2 regions of the Solwaraspora sp. WMMA2065 genome follow, and region 2 is predicted to be linked to the other one. Evidence: riboswitches for the same ligand, from Rfam matches in the RefSeq annotation. Region 2 holds a riboswitch; the other holds the start of a gene.
What was found. Region 2 has a riboswitch for cobalamin ahead of O7610_RS05910 (CbtB-domain containing protein). Riboswitches for the same ligand answer to the same signal wherever they lie in the genome.
Positions count from the first base shown of each region.

Region 1: it holds a riboswitch for cobalamin, as region 2 does, so the genes downstream of both, O7610_RS16640 (ribonucleoside-diphosphate reductase subunit alpha) here and O7610_RS05910 (CbtB-domain containing protein) in region 2, are expected to answer to the same signal.

Region 1 is NZ_CP128361.1:3,676,561-3,679,762, reverse strand. Features, by position in the region: gene O7610_RS16650 (ABC1 kinase family protein) at 1-74, shown strand, start outside; gene O7610_RS16645 (DUF1702 family protein) at 133-1,149, shown strand; cobalamin riboswitch at 1,304-1,513, shown strand; gene O7610_RS16640 (ribonucleoside-diphosphate reductase subunit alpha) at 1,656-3,202, shown strand, end outside.
Region 2 is NZ_CP128361.1:1,271,662-1,274,863, reverse strand. Features, by position in the region: gene O7610_RS05915 (VWA domain-containing protein) at 1-1,217, opposite strand, end outside; cobalamin riboswitch at 1,298-1,425, opposite strand; cobalamin riboswitch at 1,537-1,710, shown strand; gene O7610_RS05910 (CbtB-domain containing protein) at 1,743-1,943, shown strand; gene O7610_RS05905 (CbtA family protein) at 1,961-2,719, shown strand; gene O7610_RS05900 (hypothetical protein) at 2,767-3,108, shown strand.

The DNA of each region.
Region 1 (3,202 bases), 2.4 Mb from region 2:
CCATGCCCTACGTGCTGCGGGCGCTGGCTGACACCGTCTCGCTGCCGGGCTGGCGGCCGTCGCCGACCCGATAGCCAGCGAACCGCGGCGTTCGCAAAGTCGGAGAAGATCGGCGGCACCCGGTTCCAGACGATGGGTACATCGCTACCAGATCGAACATCCTGGAGTCGTAACATGCCGTGCTCATGGCGATCACTGCGCCGCCGACTGCTGACCCTCACCCCGGACGGGACGGTGGCCGTCCGTCGTGGAACTGGCCTGGCTGACACCACTACCCGAAGCGTCTTCGAGATGGTGGACCGCACGGTACAGGCCGGCTTCGACGCGGCCCTGGACTCGACCAGCGTCGGCGAGCTGGAGGCCCGGTTGGACCGCACCGCGCGGGACTTCAGAAGCTTCGCGTACGAGGGGGCCGCGGCGGCGTACGCGATGCTCGACGCGGTGGCCCCGACCCGGACCCGTCGGGTGGGCCGACTGCTGACTGGACGCGGCGCGGCACATCGCTTCCTGATCTACTTCGGGGTCGGGCGGGCGATAGGCCGGCTGCCCCGGTTCCGGTGGCGGTCGGTGCTGCCCGCCGACCCGGTGCTGCACTGGCTGGCAGTCGATGGCCTCGGCTTTCACCGGGCGACCCTCGACCCGATCAGGCATGTTCGCCAGCAGTACCGGGCCGACGTGGCGGGATGGCCGCACGGAGACTTCCGGCACTACCTGGATCGCGCGCTTGACCAAGGCACCGGCCGGGCGATGTGGTTCGTGGAGGGTGCCGACGTCGATCGGGTGATCGCGACCGTCGGGCGGTTCCCGGCCGACCGTCACGACGATCTGGTCAGCGGCGTCGGTTACGCGGCGACCTACACCGGCGGGGTGAGTGAGCCGGCGCTGCGTCGGCTGTGGCAACTCAGCGGCGAGCATCGCTCCTTCCTGGCTCAGGGCGCGGCTTTCGCCGCGCTGGCTCGCGACCGGGCAGGGCTGGTCAACGCGCACACGCGGACGGCGGTGGCCGTGCTGTGCGGCACCAGCGTCGAACAGGCGGCCGACATCGCTGAACGATCGGAGACCGATCTGTCACCGGACGGTGCGCTGCCGAGTTACGAGGTCTGGCGACAGCGGATCGCTGACCGGTTCACCTCCCGCAGCCGTCGCTAGTACCCCGACGAGGAGGGTGCCGAGCACCGCCCCGGACAGGCCCCATAGCACGCTTCTCACCCGACGGTTCCTCCTCCGCGTACCCGGTGCGACCCGACGCCGCGACACGCCGAACACAGTATCTGGTGTTGCGTCTTCTAGCTTGCTCCCATATATGGTGTACCCCGCAGCTGGTTCGGCCGCCCCTCGGCGGTGGTCGAGGCAAGAGGGAACCCGGTGTGAGTCCGGGACTGCCCCGCAGCGGTGAGTGGGAACGACCGCCGTCACCGAGCACTGGGCCCGTGGCGGGTCCGGGAAGCGACGGCCAATAGGCACGAGCACGACGCCCACGAGTCCGAAGACCTGCCAGCGTGCCGCACGCGTCGCGTGCGGTGGTCGAAGGCCGCGCGGGACGGCCGACGCCGACGACCGGTCGACACCCGGCGGAGCAGACCGTCAGGTGAGTGACCGGTGGCGTCCTCCCCGCGTGTCCGTCGACCGGTGGACAGGCACGACAAGGGGAACCGATGCAGGTACGCAAGCGCAACGGCGACACCGAACCGGTGGACGTCAACAAGATCGTCAAGGCGGTCGAACACTGGGTCGCCGACCTGGACGAGGTCGACCCGCTGCGGGTGGCGACCCGGACGATCAGCGGACTGTACGACGGGGCGACAACCGCCGAGCTGGACAAGCTGTCCATTCAGACGGCGGCAGAGCTGATCGGCGAGGAGCCGCAGTACTCGAAGCTGGCGGCCCGGCTGCTCGCCGCCTACGTGGACAAGGAGGTCCGCGGCCAGCAGGTGGCCAGCTTCAGCCAGTCCATCCGCTACGCCCACGGCCTCGGGCTGATCGGCGACGACACCGCGGCCTTCGTCGCCCGCAACGCCCGCAAACTCGACGACGCCGTCGACGTCGACGGCGACCTGCGCTTCGAGTACTTCGGGCTGCGTACGGTGGCCGACCGCTACCTGCTGCGGCATCCGCAGACCCGGCTGGTGGTGGAGACGCCCCAGTACTGGCTGCTGCGGGTGGCGTGCGGGCTGTCCCAGACGCCGGCCGAGGCGGTCGACTTCTACCGGCTGATCTCCAGCCTGGCCTATCTGCCCAGCTCACCGACGTTGTTCAACTCGGGCACCCGGCACACCCAGATGTCGTCGTGCTTCCTGGTCGACTCGCCGCGCGACGAGCTCGACTCGATCTACGAGCGTTACCACCAGGTGGCGAAGCTGTCGAAGTTCTCCGGCGGGATCGGCATCTCCTGGTCGCGGATCCGTGGCCGGGGCGCGCTGATCCGGGGCACCAACGGCAGGTCGAACGGCATCGTGCCGTTCCTCAAGACCCTCGACGCCGGGGTCGCGGCGGTCAACCAGGGCGGCCGCCGCAAGGGCGCCGCCTGCGTCTACCTGGAGCCGTGGCACCCGGACGTCGAGGAGTTCCTGGAGCTGCGGGACAACACCGGCGAGGACGCCCGGCGCACCCACAACCTCAACCTGGCCAACTGGATCCCGGACGAGTTCATGCGGCGGGTCGAGGCGGACGCCGACTGGTCGCTGATCGACCCGTCCGACGCACCCGAGCTACCGGACCTGTACGGCGAGGCGTTCGACGAGGCGTACCGCGCGGCGGAGAAGAAAGCGGTCCGGACGGTCAAGGCCCGCGACCTGTACGGGCGGATGATGCGCACCCTGGCGCAGACCGGCAACGGGTGGATGACGTTCAAGGACGCCGCGAACCGGCTGTCCAACCAGACCGGCGAGCCGGGCAACACGATCCACCTGTCCAATCTGTGCACCGAGATCCTCGAGGTCAACAGCGACACCGAGACCGCCGTGTGCAACCTCGGGTCGATCAACCTCGGCGCGCACGTCACCGCCGACGGCGTCGACTGGGACAAGCTGCGCGCCACGGTCCGTACCGCCGTGGTGTTTCTCGACCGGGTGATCGACATCAACTACTACCCGGCGGCGCAGGCGGCGGCGTCGAACCCGCGCTGGCGGCCGGTCGGGCTGGGGTTGATGGGCCTGCAGGACGCGTTCTTCACGCTGCGGCTGCCGTTCGACTCGGCGCCGGC
Region 2 (3,202 bases):
GGAGCCGGACCGCCCGGCGGTACGCCGTCCGGCTGCTCGGCACCGACCGCCGGACCGTCGGCGTCTGCCGTAGCTGGCTCAGGATGCCGGCCGGCGTCCGAGTCGGGCGCGCCGGGTGGCGGCCCACCGTCCGAGTCGGGCGGGCCGGGTGGCGGCCCACCGTCCGGTAGTGGCGGACCCGGCGGCGGAGGAGGATCGGGATCGTCGCCGCACTCGTCACGCAGCACCTCGTCGAGGCGCTGCTCGTCGGCGCCGGGCGGGTCGAGCGGGTCACGGCGCCGCCGGTGCGGCAGCGCCAGCCGGGCTGCCTCGGCGACCTCGGCGGCGGTGACCGCCGGTTGGCCCCGCCAGGCGGCCAGCGCGACGGCGGCGCGGGCCATCACGATGTCGGCCCGCATACCGTCCACCTGGTACGCCAGGCAGATCCGGGCGATCCGGTCGATCTCGGCATCGGGCAGCGTGACCGCAGGCAGGGCCGCCCGCGCATCGCGTACCCGCAGTGCGAGCTGGTTGTCGGCGGACTGCCAGCGGTCCGCGAACGCCACCGGGTCGGTCTCGTACGCGAGCCGACGGCGCACCACCTCGGCCCGGTCCGCCACCAGGGTCGGTGCGGCCACCGACACCATCAGCCCGAAGCGGTCCAGCAACTGTGGACGCGGCTCGCCCTCCTCCGGGTTCATCGTGCCGACCAGCAGGAACCGGGCGGCGTGGCTGACCGACACCCCGTCGCGTTCGACGTGGGCCCGGCCCATCGCCGCCGCGTCCAGCAGCAGGTCCACCAGATGGTCCGGCAACAGGTTGACCTCGTCGACGTAGAGCAGGCCCCGGTGCGCGGCGGCGAGCAGCCCCGGCTCGTACGCCTTCACGCCGGCGCTGAGCACCCGCTGGATGTCGAGGGTGCCGACCACCCGGTCCTCAGTGGCGCCGACCGGCAACTCGACCAGTGCGGCCGGGCCGCCACGCGCGGTCACCGGCGCGGTGTGCGGCCCGTCCGGGCAGGCCGGGTCCGGGGCCGCCGGGTCGCAGGCGAACCGGCAGCCGAGCACCCGGTCGACCTCCGGTAGCAGCCCGGCCAGCGCGCGGACGACCGTCGACTTTGCGGTGCCCTTCTCACCCCGGATGAGCACTCCGCCGATGCCGGGGTGCACCGCGGCGAGCAGCAGGGCCTGCCGCAGGTCGGGCAGGCCGACGACGGCGGTGAACGGGTACGGCGTCATGGCAGGGGCCGACAGGTGTGCATGGTGAATCCCTCCCGCGGGTGTCCACGCCCGCGTACCGGTGGACCAGCGAGCGGCCGGAGTCTCCTGGCTGCCGGATCGACGTCGCGTCCCGAGCCTTCCCGCCATCGGGGCAGTGGCTGTCTCAGGGGGACGCGACTCACCGGTCACAGTGGCGGGACCGCCCCGGATTCGCACCGGGTTCCTCCGCGCACCGCTCGTGCCGGTCATGCTCCCCCACCCGCGGTCCACCGTCAATGTGGCGCCGGTCCCGTTGCCGGCCACGGCCACAGCCATTGCCCGGCCGGTCACGACGGCGGTACGCTGCGCATGCCACGGTGTTCGGGAAGCCGGTGTGAGTCCGGCGTGGTCCTCGCCACTGTGACCGGGAAGTGTCCGATCCACCATGCCACTGGGCCGACGACGGTCCGGGAAGGCGGGACGGCTGCGACGATCCGGGAGCCAGGAGACCGGCCGTGGCACGCACCGCATCGCCACGAGGCATGGACGAGGGGATTTCCTGGCATGACTGCACCTTCTGTCGGCGGAGAGGTCACCACCACCGCCATCCGCGTACCGCTCGCCGGTTGGTTGCTGGCCGCCGTCGCGGCGGTCGTCATCTACCTGGTCGCGCAGGACAACGGGCTGGTGCTGGCCGGTGCCGCCGAGTTCATGCACGAGTTCACCCACGACGGCCGGCACGCCCTCGGCGTACCGTGCCACTGAGCGGCGGCCAAGCTCCGATGACTACCTACCCGTTCCGCGCGGTGCTGGGCCGCGGACTGCTCGCCGGTACGGCCGCCGGCGCGGCAGGTGCGGTGGCGGCCCTGCTGATCGTCGAACCGCAGATCGAGTCGGCGCTGGTCGTCGAGGAGGCCCGCGCTGCGACCGGGACGGCCGGACACAGCCACGACGAGGAGTTGGTCGGTCGGGCCATGCAGGTCCTCGGCGGGCTGGTCGCCACCGTCGCGGTGGCGCTGTGCCTGGCGTTGATCGTCGCCGTGGTCTTCGCGGCGACCCGGCACCTGCTGCCCGGCCGCGACGACTTCCGCCGCGTGGGGCTGCTCGCCGGGCTCGGCTTCGTCGTGGTGGCGCTGCTACCGGCGATCCACTTCCCGGCCAACCCGCCGGGCGTCGGCGACCCGGACACCGTCAACCAGCGCACCGGGCAGTATCTGTCGTTCATCATCGCCGCGGCCGCCGTCACCTGGCTGGCGCTGCTGACCCACCGGCGGCTGACCGGCTGGGCGCGGCCGGCTCCCTACCGGACGGTGGTCGCGGCGGCGCTGGCCGTCGTCGGGTACGCCCTGCTGCTGGCGTTCTCGCCGGCAACCGGGGTCGACGTGCCCGCCGATATCCCGGCGGCGCTGCTGTGGGAGTTCCGGCTCGCCTCGCTGGCGCAGCTCGCCACGATGTGGACGGTTTTCGGGGTGGTGTTCGGACTGCTGCTCACCCCGGCCCGGACCGGTGACCGGCGGCCCACGCTCGCCAACGTCGCGTGACGGCGGAGCTTGGCCCGGCGGGACCGGCACCCGGGCACCCCGCCCGGGTGACCGTCTGCCGGGGCTGCTGCTGCGGCACCCGCCGCAAACACCCGGACGTCGACCACGACCGGCAGCTCGACCTACTGCGCGCGGCCGCGCCGGTACGGGTGTCCGACTGCCTCAACGCCTGTGACCGGTCCAATGTGGTGGTGGTGCAGCCAGCGGTGTTGGCCCGCCGACTGGGTGCCCGCCCGGTGTGGCTCGGCGGGGTGCACGACGAGACGGCACTGTCGAGCGTCGTCGACTGGATCGCCACCGGCGGGCCGGGCCTGGCCGCACCGCCGGACCGGCTCGCCGGGCTGCGCTTCGCCGCCCCCCGCTGGGGAAAGTCCGCCCCGACGTCCTGACCGCGTAGTGCCGTCGCTTGCCGGCCACCGCGTTCCGGCGGCCGACAAGCGACGCCCCCGAACGCGCGCCTGCCCGGATCACGGTCACCCATTG